Linked DNA regions of Aliamphritea hakodatensis. The protein of the gene in region 1 interacts with the protein of each later gene in a pairwise test. Links are inferred from orthologs where the notes say so. Each region holds a gene or a part of one and is shown on either strand. Other genes may lie near its edges.

The links.
Region 2: the proteins of PCI15_RS14015 (region 1) and PCI15_RS22735 interact in binary tests that used the Escherichia coli proteins (3 or more experiments, as listed by UniProt). The link is inferred for Aliamphritea hakodatensis from one-to-one orthologs.

Annotation. Positions count from the first base shown.
Region 1 is NZ_AP025281.1:3,031,915-3,039,659, reverse strand. The notes cover bases 1,465-4,890. They hold PCI15_RS14015 (2-oxoglutarate dehydrogenase E1 component), read left to right. Parts: upstream 1,465-1,858; coding sequence 1,859-4,690; downstream 4,691-4,890. Other genes in these bases: odhB (2-oxoglutarate dehydrogenase complex dihydrolipoyllysine-residue succinyltransferase), read left to right, coding at 4,738-4,890. In the rest of the region: sdhA (succinate dehydrogenase flavoprotein subunit), read left to right, coding at 1-674; PCI15_RS14020 (succinate dehydrogenase iron-sulfur subunit), read left to right, coding at 687-1,391; more of odhB, read left to right, coding at 4,891-5,946; lpdA (dihydrolipoyl dehydrogenase), read left to right, coding at 5,986-7,428; sucC (ADP-forming succinate--CoA ligase subunit beta), read left to right, coding at 7,623-7,745. UniProt on the Escherichia coli protein: E1 component of the 2-oxoglutarate dehydrogenase (OGDH) complex which catalyzes the decarboxylation of 2-oxoglutarate, the first step in the conversion of 2-oxoglutarate to succinyl-CoA and CO(2).
Region 2 is NZ_AP025281.1:4,999,255-5,006,531, forward strand. The notes cover bases 3,210-6,167. They hold PCI15_RS22735 (ATP-binding cassette domain-containing protein), read left to right. Parts: upstream 3,210-3,712; coding sequence 3,713-5,623; downstream 5,624-6,167. Other genes in these bases: PCI15_RS22730 (TIGR02444 family protein), read right to left, coding at 3,210-3,597; PCI15_RS22740 (LysE family translocator), read right to left, coding at 5,656-6,167. In the rest of the region: PCI15_RS22715 (MBL fold metallo-hydrolase), read left to right, coding at 1-303; PCI15_RS22720 (bifunctional protein tyrosine phosphatase family protein/NAD(P)/FAD-dependent oxidoreductase), read left to right, coding at 413-2,143; BamJ family beta-barrel-assembly machinery protein, read right to left, coding at 2,209-2,931; more of PCI15_RS22730, read right to left, coding at 3,094-3,209; more of PCI15_RS22740, read right to left, coding at 6,168-6,294; PCI15_RS22745 (HDOD domain-containing protein), read right to left, coding at 6,396-7,277. UniProt on the Escherichia coli protein: Genetic data indicate it may be involved in ribosome assembly or function.

The DNA.
Region 1 (7,745 bases):
GTGGTCAGGCGATCGGTGCGGATGCGGACGGTAACGATACCATCATCGACGGCCTGTTTGCCTGCGGTGAAGTTGCCTGTGTATCGGTACACGGTGCAAACCGTCTGGGCGGTAACTCGCTGCTTGATCTGGTGGTATTTGGCCGTGCGGCCGGTATCCAGATTGAGAAGCAGATGCGTGAGGGCTACGAAGTAGCGCCGGCCAGCGAAGCTGATCTGGAACGTGCGATGGCGCGTCTGAACCGTTTGAACAATTCAACCGGTGGTGAAAAGGTTGCTGAGGTTCGTGCTGAACTGCAGAAGACCATGCAGCTGTATTTCGGTGTATTCCGTGAAGGCGAAAGCATGGAGAAAGGTCTGGAGCTGCTTAAGGAAGTGCGTGCCAAGGTGTCTGATCTTCATCTGGAAGATAAGAGCGCGGCATTCAACACGGCCCGTATTGAAGCGCTGGAACTGGAAAACCTGATGGAAGTTGCTGAGGCAACGGCAATCGCTGCTATTACCCGTAAGGAAAGTCGTGGTGCGCATGCCCGTAACGACTACACCGAGCGTGATGATGAAAACTGGTTGTGTCACTCACTGTATCACCCGCAAACGCAACAGATCACCAAGCGTGCTGTTAACTTTGCGCCGAAGACAGTAGATGCCTTCCCGCCAAAAGTTCGAACGTATTAAGGGGTTGCCACGATGTTAGTAAGTGTATATCGCTATAATCCTGAGGTTGATGATGCGCCTTACATGCAGGATGTCCATATCGACATTCCTGGTGGTAAGGACATCATGGTTCTGGATCTTCTGCAGTTGCTGAAAGATAAGGATCCGTCTCTGGCGTACCGCCGTTCGTGCCGTGAAGGTGTTTGTGGTTCCGACGGTATGAATATGAACGGTAAGAACGGTCTGGCGTGTATTACGCCGCTGTCTGAAGTGGTTGAGAACGATAAGATTGTTCTGCGTCCGCTGCCAGGTTTACCGGTTATCCGTGATGTGGTTGTTGATATGACCCAGTTCTATCAGCAGTACGAGAAGATCAAACCGTTCCTGCTGAATGATACGCCGGCGCCTGCGATTGAGCGTCTGCAGTCTCCGGAAGAGCGTGCTGAGCTGGATGGTCTGTACGAGTGTATTCTGTGTGCATGCTGTTCAACTGCCTGTCCGTCTTTCTGGTGGAACCCTGATAAGTTCATCGGCCCGTCCGGTTTGCTGCAGGCATACCGCTTCCTGGCTGACAGCCGGGATACGGCGACCAAGGAGCGTCTGGCAGACCTTGATGATCCGTTCAGCGTCTTCCGCTGCCACGGTATCATGAACTGTGTCAGCGTTTGTCCTAAGGGGCTTAACCCGACAAAGGCAATTGGCAAGATCCGTAACATGCTGTTGCAACAGGCAACCTGATTGTTACTCAGGGCGGTCCCGAAAGGTACCGCCTTTTTTATTGCGTAAATTTAGCTCAGCTATTGCGGTATGGCATGAATTGCATTCATGCATCCTTTGGTGAATGTTCAGCCGGGCCCAGGCATGGTACAACTGTATTTTGCTCTGAACGGTTGAATTTTATACACCAAATCAGCTGAAAGACGCTTTTGAATCGGATGAGTGGGGTGCGTGTCGTATTTTTGTAAGTAAAATAAAGTTGTATATGATCCAAAAATAGAAAACTTTAAGATTCTTAGTGCCTTGCATGTATGAAGCGGGGTACAAAAAGCGTAGAATCTGTCCCCGTATAAGTGCTACCACTTCGGGGCTATATACGTGAGAAATAATAAACGATAACCATAAAGGAAATGGTCGGAAATGGCCGAATCAGTCGGGACGTGGTGCAACCTGAACGTTGATATTCCTTTGAGCCAGGGTGATCAATAATGCAAGAAGGCATAATGGAGCTGATGTGGAAAAATGCGCATCTTTACGGTGGCAATTTATCCTACATTGAGCAGCTGTATGAAACCTATCTGATGGACCCCAACGCGATTCCTCAGGAATGGCGTGAAGAATTTGACCGGCTACCTAAAGTCGGCGACAACATTACACAGGATGTGCCGCATACAGCGGTGCGTGAACACTTCCAGTTTATTGCTAAGAATCAGCGTCGGGCCGCGCCTGTCTCTGCTTCCAGCGTCAGCTCTGATCACGAGAAAAAGCAGATCCGCGTCCTGCGGATGATCAACGCTTATCGTGTACGGGGGCATCAGGCCGCTCAGATTGATCCGCTTAATCTGCTTGAACGCGAGCCTGTTCCTGATCTGGACCCACGTTTTCATGAACTGTCTGAAGCAGATTATGATACGACGTTCCAGTTAGGTTCCCTGTTTTTCGGTGCTGAAGAAGCAACACTGAAATCTATCCTGGATGACCTTAAAAAGACTTACTGTACAACGGTCGGTGCTGAATACATGCACATCGTTGATACTAAAGAAAAGCGCTGGATTCAGTCCCGTCTGGAGCCGGTACGCGCCCATCCGACCGTCGAGCCGGAAAAGAAAGTCATGGTGCTGGAGCGCCTGACTGCGGCTGAAGGTCTGGAAAAATATCTGGGTTCCCGTTTTGCCGGCGCCAAGCGCTTCGGTCTGGAAGGCGGTGAATCAATGATCGTTTCACTGAATACCCTGATTCACCGTGCCGGTAAACACGGCGCCCGTGAGCTGGTAATCGGTATGGCTCACCGTGGCCGTCTGAATACCCTGGTGAATATCTTCGGTAAGAATCCGGCTGAGCTGTTTGGGGAGTTTGAAGGTGTGCAGACACTGGAAACCTCCGGTGATGTTAAGTATCACCAGGGCTTCTCATCCAACATCATGACCGATGGCGGTGAAATGCATATGGCGATGGCGTTTAACCCGTCGCACCTGGAAATTGCCGCACCGGTAGTGGAAGGTTCAGTGCGGGCCCGTCAGGACCGCCGGGATGATGATGTGGGCACCACGGTTGTGCCGGTTAACATCCACGGAGATCAGGCGTTTGCAGGTCAGGGCGTGGTTATGGAGACATTCCAGATGTCCCAGACCCGGGCTTACAAGACCGGCGGCACCATTCATATCGTTGTAAACAACCAGGTTGGTTTTACAACGAACAAGCAGGAAGACTCCCGTTCCACTGAGTACTGTACTGATATCGCCAAGATGGTACAGGCACCGATTTTCCACGTGAACGGTGATGATCCTGAAGCGGTACGCTTTGTAACCCAACTGGCTGTGGATTACCGTACCGAATTTAAGAAAGATGTGGTTATTGATCTGGTCTGTTACCGCCGTCGCGGTCACAACGAAGCGGATGAGCCGTCCGGCACCCAGCCGCTGATGTATCAGAAGATCAAGGCCCAGAAAACTACCCGTGAACTTTATGCTCAGCAGCTGATTGACGAGGGCGTCATCACGCAGGAGCAGAGTAAGCAAATGGAGAAGGATTACCGGAAGAATCTGGAAGACGGCAAGCACGTTACCCATTCTCTGGTGCTGGAACCGAATAAAGAACTGTTTGTGGACTGGACTCCGTATCTGGGTCACAAATGGTCATTTGACTGTGATACCAGCGTGGATATCAAAACCTTGCAGTCACTGGGTCAGCAGATCTGTGAAGTGCCTGAAGGTTTCTCTGTTCAGCGTCAGGTTCAGAAAATCTACGACGACCGTAAGAAAATGGCGGCCGGGGCAATGGCAGTTAACTGGGGCTGTGCGGAAATGCTTGCATACGCGTCAGTGCTGGCTGAAGGTCACGGTGTTCGTCTGACCGGTCAGGATGTGGGGCGCGGAACTTTCTCCCACCGTCACGCAGTGTTACACAGTCAGAAAGATGCGGCCGTTTACGAGCCGTTACAGAATATTGCACCGGATCAGCCACGGCTGACCCTGCATGATTCTTTCCTGTCGGAAGAGGCGGTTCTGGCGTTTGAGTATGGCTATGCCACGACGACGCCGAACGCGCTGGTTATCTGGGAAGCTCAGTTTGGTGATTTCGCCAACGGCGCTCAGGTAGTTATCGACCAGTTTATTACCAGTGGTGAGCATAAGTGGGCCCGTCTCTGCGGCCTGACCATGCTGTTGCCGCATGGCTTTGAAGGGCAGGGGCCTGAGCACTCATCAGCCCGTCTGGAGCGTTACCTGCAGTTGTGTGCTGAACACAACATTCAGGTATGTGTACCGACGACGCCGGCGCAGATTTTCCATCTGTTGCGCCGTCAGGTGGTGCGTCCGTTGCGTAAGCCTCTGGTGGTTATGTCGCCGAAGAGTCTGTTGCGTCATAAGCAGGCAGTTTCCAGTATTGAAGAGCTGGCAAACGGTAGCTTCCAGCCGGTTATCAGCGAGACTGATCAGCTTGATCCGGCGAAGGTTAAGCGCCTGGTGCTGTGCAGCGGCAAGGTTTACTACGACCTGTACAACCGCCGTGCGGAGCTGGAAAAAGACGATGTTGCGATTGTACGTATTGAACAGCTTTATCCGTTCCCTGAAAACCAGATGTATGAAGCGATCAAGGATTACACCAATCTTGAATCCGTTATCTGGTGTCAGGAAGAACCGATGAATCAGGGCGCCTGGTACTGCAGTCAGCACCACATGCGTCATGCGCTGGCGCGTCATAACAGCTCGATTCAACTGGGCGGCGTAGGCCGGCCACATGCAGCCGCACCTGCTGTAGGGTACATTTCAGTACACCTTGAACAGCAGGAAAAACTGGTTAATGAAGCAATCAATGGCTAACAGGCCTGACGAAAACGCCTGTTAGTAACACTGAGAAAGGAAAGAATATGTCTATCGAAATCAAAACGCCGACCTTCCCTGAATCCGTAGCCGACGGTACCGTGGCTACCTGGCACAAGCAGCCTGGTGAAGCTTGCTCCACCGATGAACTGATTGTTGATATTGAAACTGACAAAGTTGTGCTGGAAGTGGTAGCGCCGGCGGATGGCGTGCTTAAAGACATCATTAAAGGCGAAGGCGATACAGTACTGAGTGAAGAAGTGCTGGCGACTTTCGAAGCAGGTGCAGCAGCGGCTGCACCGGCAGCGGCGGCTGAGCCTGCTGCGGCGGCTCCTGCTGCAACTGATGCTGATAAGATCGGCCCGGCTGCCCGCAAGCTGATTGAAGAAAACGGTCTGGACGCTGCTCAGATTCCGGGTACCGGCAAAAATGGCGGTATCACTAAAGAAGATGTCGCGAACTTCATCAAGAACAAACCTGCGGCGCCTGCTCCGGCTGCCGCTGCGCCTGCGGTTGCATCAGCGGCTGCGCCGGGCACAGTGCCTGTCGGTGAGCGTGTTGAGAAGCGTGTTCCGATGACGCGTCTGCGTGCAACGATTGCTAAGCGTCTGGTTGAAGCTCAGCAAAATGCTGCCATGCTGACGACTTATAATGAAGTCAATATGAAGCCGATCATGGAGCTGCGTAAGCAGTACAAGGATCTGTTCGAGAAAACCCACAACGGTACCCGTCTTGGCTTCATGTCTTTCTTTGTTAAAGCTGCAACTGAAGCGCTGAAGCGTTTCCCTGCAGTGAATGCCTCAATCGATGGTAACGATATGGTTTACCACGGTTATCAGGATATCGGTGTAGCGGTATCGACCGAACGTGGTCTGATGGTACCGGTACTGCGTGATACAGATGCGATGAGCCTGGCAAATATTGAAGCCACTATCCGTGACTTCGGTCTGCGTGGCCGTGACGGTAAGCTGGGTATGGATGACATGCAGGGCGGTACGTTCACCATCACCAATGGTGGTGTGTTCGGTTCCCTGATGTCTACGCCAATTCTGAATCCGCCACAAACGGCTATCCTGGGCATGCATAAAATTCAGGAACGTCCAATGGCCGTCAATGGTCAGGTAGAAATTCTGCCAATGATGTATCTGGCCCTGTCATACGACCATCGTATGATTGATGGTAAGGAAGCTGTACAATTCCTGGTTACTATAAAGGATCTCTTAGAAGATCCAGCTCGGATGTTGCTAGACGTATAAACTCAGCCCCCTTACAGAAATTTTTAAAGGTAGGTAAAAATGTCAGATAAATTTGATGTCATCGTGATTGGTGCTGGCCCTGGTGGTTACGTAGCTGCGATTCGAGCCGCACAACTGGGACTGAAAACCGCGTGTGTAGAGAAGTGGGTCGATGGCAAAGGTGCACCTTTACTGGGTGGTACCTGTCTGAATGTTGGTTGTATCCCTTCCAAGGCTCTGCTGGAGTCTACTCACCAGTTTCATAATGCCCAGCACGCTGATGTTCACGGCATCCAGGTTGGTGGCGAAGTCACTATGGATGTTAAAGCGATGGTTGCCCGTAAGGACAAGATCGTTTCAAACCTGACCGGTGGTATTGCCGGTCTGTTCAAGGCGAATGGTGTGACGCTGCTGGCCGGTAAAGGCAAGCTGCTGGCAAACAAGCGTGTTGAAGTGACCGCTGCTGATGGTGTTGCAACTGTTTATGATGCAGAAAACGTAATCCTGGCTTCCGGGTCCGTGCCGGTTGAGATCCCGCCTGCGCCGCTGACTGAAGGCCTGATTCTGGACAACGAAGGTGCCCTGAACATCGACGAGACGCCTAAGCGTCTGGGTGTTATCGGTGCCGGTGTTATCGGTCTGGAAATGGGTTCCGTATGGGCGCGTCTGGGTACTGAAGTAACAGTACTTGAGGCGATGGACAGCTTCCTGGCGATGGCCGATAAGGACGTTGCCAAAGAAGGTCAGAAACTGCTCAAGAAGCAGAAGCTGGACATTAAACTGGGCGCACGTTGTACCGGTACTGAAATCATTGACGGTAAAGAAGTTAAGGTTAAGTACTCCGATGCGAACGGTGACCAGGAGCTGGTTGTTGATAAGCTGATCGTAGCGGTTGGCCGCCGTCCTCAGACTAACGGTCTGCTGGCAGATGATTCCGGCGTTAAGCTGGATGAGCGTGGTTTCATCTTTGTTGACGGTCAGTGCCGCACTGAAGCACCGGGCGTATACGCGATCGGTGACTCAGTACGTGGCCCTATGCTGGCGCACAAAGCATCTGAAGAAGGCATCATGGTTGCGGATATCATTGCCGGCCATCACGCACAGATGAACTACGATGTAATTCCAAGCATCATCTACACCCATCCTGAACTGGCCTGGGTCGGTAAGACCGAGCAGGAACTGAAGGCGGAAGGTGTTGACATTAAAGTAGGTAAATTCCCGTTTGCAGCGTCTGGTCGTGCCATGGCCGCGAACGATACCGACGGTTTTGTGAAGATGATTGCTGACGCTGAAACTGACCGCATCCTGGGCGTGCATATGGTCGGTGGTATTGCGTCTGAGCTGATTGCTCAGGCTGCAATTGCAATGGAATTCTCTTCAACTGCAGAAGACCTGCAACTGACTGTATTTGCTCACCCAACCGTGAGTGAGGCAGTGCATGAAGCGGCACTGGCTGTGGATGGTCACGCAATCCACATGGCAAACCGCCGCAAGCGTAAGTAATAAAAAGCCCCTGTACGCTGTGCAGGGGCTTTATAGTTTTAGATTTCGACCGGAGACCCCGGTTGATTATCGTTGTGTATACCCGGCATGCTGTTACTGCAGCAGCTGAGGTGTTTGCAACCTTTGGGCTGTATATCAGTGGCCTCTCCCCATTGAGTACAGAGACCTCAAAAGTAAAAACGACGGATTAGAGCATGAATCTTCATGAGTACCAGGGCAAACAACTGTTTGCCGAATATGGTCTGCCGGTATCCAAGGGATACGCTGTAGATACCCCGGAAGCGGCTGCTGAAGCAGCTGAAAAAATTGGTGGTAGC
Region 2 (7,277 bases), 2.0 Mb from region 1 along the record:
ATTCAACGGATTTTCCAGCTGCCGGATGACACCCGCCTGTTCATGTGCCACGACTATAAGGCGCCGGGCCGGGATGAATACGCCCACCAGACCAGCGTTGCCGCGCAGCGTCAGCACAATATTCACATTCAGGAAGGCATTAACGAAGCTGATTTTGTCGCCATGCGCACCGGCCGGGATGCCACCCTGAGTATGCCCAAACTGATACTGCCGTCAGTACAGGTAAACATGCGTGCCGGACACCTACCCCCGGCAGAAGACAACGGCCAGCAATATCTGAAAATCCCGCTCAACCTGTTCTGATTTCAGGTTAGTCATCACCGGACATTCATGCTCCGGACACACTCTGCGCCGGCTGCATCACTCTGCAGCCGTGTATTACCCGCACTCAGAAAATAAAGAGGACTTCCTCATGGACGTACGCCAGCTCAGCCCGTTTATCAGTATCAGCCCGCAAATAACCTCTGCCGATATCGGGCTGGCAGCTGCACAGGGATTCCGGACCATTATCTGTAACCGGCCAACCGGTGAATCTCAGGACCAGCCGGACACTCAACAGCTGGAAGATGCCTGTCAGCGTGCAGGACTGGCCTGGCATTACTTACCCGTCGAGATAGGCAAAGTAACTGACACAGACGTCACAGCATTCACCACCCTGATGGATCAGGTTCAGGGGCCGGTGCTGGCCTTTTGCCGCACCGGCACCCGCAGCGCCACGCTCTGGGCGCTGTCGCAGGCTCCCCGGCTTGATGTCACCGCCATTCTTAACGCCACCGCACAGGCCGGCTACGATCTGGCCCCCCAGAAAGAGCGGCTTCTGAACGCAGCGAATCAGCAGGAAAGTAATTCGGAAAGCCGGCCGGTTATTGCCGGCCGGCAGCACGATATTCTGATTGTCGGCGGTGGCGCCGGTGGCCAGGCAACAGCCGCCAGCCTGTTAAAACGCCAGCCGGATCTGGACATCGCCATCGCTGAGCCCAATACGGAACACTATTATCAGCCCGGCTGGACCCTGGTCGGCGGCGGCGTATTCAACCGTAAAGATACCGTCCGCCCGATGGCCGATGTCATGCATCCTGACTGCCACTGGTATCAGGCAGCCGTCAGCCACTTCGAACCGGAACAGCGCCAACTGGTGCTCGAAGACGGCGAACGGCTGGGCTACCGTATCCTGATCATCGCCCCGGGGCTGATGCTGGACTGGGATGCCATCCCAGGCTTACGGGAGAATCTTGGCAGCCACGGCGTCACCTCAAACTACCAGTTCGATATGGCACCCTACACCTGGGAACTGATCCGGAACTGCAAGTCCGGCAAAGCCCTGTTCACCCAGCCCCCCATGCCGATTAAATGTGCCGGCGCGCCACAAAAAGCCATGTATCTGGCCTGTGATCACTGGTTACGCACGCAGCGGCTGGACAACATTGATGTGGAATTCTGCAACGCCGGACCCGGCCTGTTCGGCGTCGCCGACTACGTACCGGCGCTCATGGAATATGTAAAGAAATACGACATAGCGCTGCAGTTTCAGCACACCCTTACCGCCATCGACGGGCCGGGTAAAACGGCAACATTCAGCGTCACCGACGGTGAAGGCGAAAGCAGGGAGATTGAGAAAGCATTCGATATGATCCACGTCTGCCCCCCTCAGAAAGCCCCGAAGTTTATCAGCAACAGCCCGCTGGCGGACGCCGGAGGCTGGCTGGACCTGGACCCGGAAACCCTGCAGCATAACCACTACGGCGATATCTTCGGTCTCGGAGACGCAGGCAATACCCCGAATGCCAAAACGGCTGCGGCGGTGCGTAAGCAGGCACCGGTGGTGGCAGAGAATGTACTGTTAGCCCTCAAAGGAGAGGCGCCAAGAGCTATTTACGCCGGTTACGGATCCTGCCCGCTGACCGTAGAAAAAGGCAAAATCGTGCTGGCTGAATTTGGCTACGGCGGTCAGTTGCAGCCGACCTTTCCCACCTGGCTGGTACAGGGTACCCGGCCATCCCGCCTGTCCTGGTTACTGAAAGAAAAGATGCTGCCGTGGATCTACTGGAATGCCATGTTAAAGGGCAAGGAATGGCTGGCGGAACCGGAAATTCTCAGCCACCGGCCGGCCAGACACGAAGCCGCCGACGCGCTGGATAAATAAAAGCGCGGGCATAAAAAAACGGGAAGCCAAAGCTTCCCGTTTTCTTTATGGTTCAGCCCGGAGATTTAGCCTTCCGGGTTAATTTCCAGTAATTCAACTTCGAATACCAGCGTCGCGTTCGGTCCGATGGTACCGCCAGCGCCAGTCGGGCCATATGCCAGATCAGCCGGAATCACCAGACGGGCTTTACCGCCACTCTTCATCAGTTGCAGGCCTTCTGTCCAGCCAGGAATCACACCGTTCAGCGGGAAGGATACAGGCTCACCACGGCTGTAAGAGCTGTCGAACTCAGTACCGTCAATCAGGGTACCTTTGTAGTGCACCATCACTGAATCTTCAGCGGTCGGGCTTTCACCTTCGCCTTCGGTCAGGTGCTCAATCTGCAGGCCGGACTCAGTGGTCGTCACGTTTGGCTTCTTGGCATTTTCAGCCATGTAGTCCATACCTTCCTGCGTGTTCTTATCAGCCAGTGCTTCGGCTTCTTTCTGCGCTTCCTCAACCTTCTTCTGCTGCGCTTCCATCAGTACTTTTTCGACGTCTTCGCGGCTCATCAGGCCTTCATCACCGGCATACGCTGCTTCAACACCGCGGCGCAGTGCATCGTAATCCATTGTTTCGAAATCAGCTTTTAAGCGCTCGCCCAGCACCATACCCAGGCCGTAGCTCAGCTTCTTCGTTTCAGTATCCAGAGTGTAAGGCTTCTCTACCGGTGCAGGGGCTTTCTTTTCTTCACCACACCCCACCAGGAACGCACTTGCAACGGCAACAGCAACCAGCGTCTTTTTCATTTCATTTCCTTAGTTTTGTCTGTCCGAGTATCGGAATCGGCAGCTTTCAGCCTGAGATCTCTGCTTAAAAGCATAGGTACAGAATCTGTACGCAAGGCTCAACTTAACATAGCTGCTTCTATATATCCTGCCTTAGTGGGGGCAGGTAAGGAAAAGTTCAACCTAAATGCCAGTTTCGGTATATAAATCAAGCAATGTCTGCAACAGCCCGGACCACTGTCCCTGCACCGTTTGCAGATAAACTTCCAGATTGGCTCTGGCCAGATCATCCACCGGCAAAGACAGCGCCGGGCAGAGGTCATTTGCCGTTGCCAGGTCGTACAACATCTGCAGTTCGGTTTTTTCACAGGCCAGTTCGGCCTTCTTAAGCTGTTCATAGGCGGCATCCAGCCGGTGATCCTGCTGGCGTTCTTCCCGCACGCTGTAACGCAGGGCCCGTAACGGCAGCAAGCGCTCATAATGCCAGTGCTGCAGCGCTTTATCGCTGAACAGTTCCGCCACAACCCCCTGCTGCTGTCTGGCCAGCCACAGGCAGAAAATCACCCGGTTCACCGCCAGCCCCTGTTCCGACTGTAATCGCAGGCACAGAGGGGCAATTCCCGGACGGCTGTAAAAGGCCAGTGCAAAGTGCCATAAACTGTTATCTGCTGACTGTATTTCCGACATTCTGTGCCTCACTCAAACGCATATTCACCGGCTGAATTGTGCTAGAATCCGCAGCCAAAATCAGCGCCGGATGTTCACCGGCATCCGATATTAGCCTGCCAGTCCGGTAAGAACCATGATTCAGTTAAACCAGCTCAGCCTGCAACGGGGCCCACAACGTCTGCTCGAACAGGCCCAGTTGACCATTCACGCCACCCAGAAAGTCGGCATTATCGGCGCAAACGGGGTAGGCAAGTCATCACTGTTTAAACTGATTCTGGGCGAGCTGCAGGCGGATGAAGGCGACCTTCAGCTGCCCACTAACCTGATTATTGCTCACATGGCACAGGAAGTATCGGACTCTGACCGCAGCGCGCTGGACTATGTGCTCGACGGTGACCGCCGTTTACGCAACGTTCAGCAACAGCTGAAAGAAGCTGAAACCAGCGGTAATCACCACCGCAGTGGCGAGTTACATGCCGAAATGGCGGCGATTGACGGCTACACGGCAGAATCCCGCGCCCATCAGTTGCTGAATGGCCTGAGCTTCAGACCCGGTGATGCCAGCCGGCCGGTCAGCACCTTTTCCGGGGGCTGGCGAATCCGTCTGAATCTGGCACAGGCGCTGATGTGTCACTCTGACATTCTGCTGCTCGACGAACCCACCAACCACCTGGATCTGGATGCCACCATCTGGTTGGAACAGTGGCTGCGCAGTTATCCGGGGACCCTTTTGCTGATTTCTCATGACCGGGATTTCCTCGATGCCGTCACCACCCATATCGTCCACATGCACCGGCAAAAAACCGATCTGTACAAAGGCGGCTACTCAGACTTCGAAGTCATGCGTGCGGAACGGCTTGCCCAGCAACAGGCTCAGTATGAGAAGCAGCAACAGCGGATTGCCGAGATCGAAAACTTCGTCCGCCGCTTCAAGGCCAAGGCTTCCAAAGCCAAGCAGGCCCAGAGCCGGGTCAAAGAGCTGGAACGGATGGAAACCATTTCTGCCGCGCACGTCGACAGCCCCTTCAGCTTCGGCTTTGAGGCCAGCGATAAGATTTCTTTCCCGCTGCTGACGCTGGATAAAGCTGATCTGGGTTATGACAAAGCCATCCTGAAACAGGTATCCCTGAGTCTGGTACCCGGCGCCCGCATTGGTCTGCTTGGCCCGAACGGTGCCGGTAAATCCACCCTGATAAAATCCCTGACCGAAGATCTTTCACTGCTCAGTGGCGAGCGTAAAAGCGGTGAGCATCTGAAAGTCGGTTACTTTGCCCAGCACCAGCTGGAAGCACTGGATCTGGAAGTGTCTCCCAGCCTGCACATTAAACGTATTGCCCCACAGGCCAGCGACCAGGAAATCCGCAACTTCCTTGGCAGCTTCGACTTCCATGGCGACCGGGCGCTGGAACCGGTTAAACAATTCTCCGGCGGTGAAAAGGCCCGGGTAGCGCTGGCACTGATCGCCTGGCAGAAACCCAACCTGTTGCTGCTCGACGAACCGACCAACCATCTGGATCTGGAAGTTCGCCACGCCCTGACGCTGGCCCTGCAGGGCTTTGAAGGTGCGCTGATTCTGGTCTCCCACGACCGGCACTTATTACGTAACTGTGTGGATGAGTTCCTGCTGGTTGCCGATCAGCAGGTGACGCCATTTAAAGGCGATATGGACGATTATCAGCAATGGCTCGCCAGCCAGCGCCGGGAAGACAATCAGACGGAGCAGCCGGAACGGGAAAACCGCTCCGCCAGCGCCGCGGAACGTAAAGAACAAAAACGTCTGGCTGCTGAGCGCCGCAGTATGCTGCGCCCGTTAAAGAAAGCCACCGAGAAGCTGGAAGCGGAAATCGAAACGCTGGCGGAACAGCTGTCCGCCGTTGAAGAAAAACTGGCCGATACATCTATATATGAAGAGGCCCGCAAAGCTGAACTGAAAGATGTCTTACAGCAACAGGCCACGCTGCAACAGCGCAGTGAGGCGGTTGAAGCCGAATGGATGGAAAAGCTCGAAGAACTGGAAGAACTTGAGCAACTGACCGCCGAATAACCGCCGGGCTCAGACCACTGAGCCCCTGCATATCAGGCCTCAAACGAGGCCAGTTTAATGCCGAAGGTCACAAACACTGCACCGGTTACCGCTTTCAGCGCCCGCTGCATCACACCTGCCCGGGAAAATCCCATAAACCGGGACAGCAGTAACACCATGCCTGAGAACCACAGCAGGTTGATCAGAGAATGGATCAGCACCAGCAGAAAAGCCGACGATGCCCCCTCACCCAGGGGTATAAACTGCGGGAATGCCGCCAGATAAAACATCGACACCTTAGGGTTAAGTGCATTGGTCAGAAACCCTTCCAGCCATGCGTGTCTCAGGCTTTGTGACTTTGCCGGCGCAGTGGCGGAAGCCGAACCCACCGTGCCTGCATTGCCGTGCAACGCAGCCCGCAACGCATTGATGCCGATCCAGCACAGGTAGGCCGCCCCCAGCATTTTAACGATAAAGAACAACTGTGCTGACTGCACCAGAATCACCGATATCCCCAGTACCGACAATGCACCATGAAGGTAAAACGCCCCCACAAACCCCGCCACGTTGGCAAATCCGGCGGCTTTGCCGGACGTGGTGACCGATTTAACAATCAGTACGCCATTCGGCCCCGGCGATATCACCAGCAGTGTCGCCACCACCGTAAAGGTCAGTATCTGTGCTAAATCCATGTATCTTCTCTCCGGCTAAAAACAAAAAAAGCGTCACGGCATACGCCAGGACGCTTTTATAAACAGGCTAAGCTTAACTGGCCAAGCTTTACTGACTAAGCTTAGCTGGCCTTTGCCGGTGCGATTGAATTCACCAGCGCCTCCAGCTCGGTACGGTTCTCGACGATCATCTCCAATGCCTCATCGGCGTCTTCGCGGCTGATCTGTAAACGCTTGAACAGTGCGCTGGGAATCTCTTCTTCCGGACCGTCACCCAAGCCCTTTGAACGTAACAGGCGGGATGCAATGTATAACAGACCCACTTCCTGCTGGGCGTCACCCTGATAGTTCGGGTCCTGCTGATGACGTACCGCTTCACAGACTTTATCCGGCAGCGACCAGCTGTCCAGCAGCCATGAGCCAATCTGCTCACGGGTCACGTTCAGTACCTGTTGTTCAATGTATTCAGACGGCATATGCGGGTTCGCCTCAATATACCGGGATAACAGGGAGAAATACGACGGAAATACATGGGCCAGTACCAGATAACCAAAGTTATGCAGTAAGCCAGCCAGATACACCATGCCCAGCTTAGGCCGTACTGCAACCGGTACCTTCTTGCACAGCAGTTCACACAGCGCTGCGGTATACACCGCCTGCTGCCAGAACGGCACACCTTCACGGGGGGTATCATCCGGCACTGCCAGTGTCTGCCCCATGGCGACACCTAAGGCCAGATTCAGTACCAGATCAAAGCCCAGTACCCGTACCACAGCATCATCAACAGACTGTACATCTGTTGGCGCAGCATAATACGGTGACGCCGCCCAGCTCATCACCTGAGCGGCCAGACTCGGATCAACCCGGACCAGCGGCACCAGATCATCAATCCCGGCAATCGGATCAGAGCGCAGGGCAATCAGTTTTTTCATGGATAACGGCAGCGCCGGCATCCCCAGCGTATCTTCCAGACGCTGTTTCACCCGCAAGCTGGTAAAGCGCTC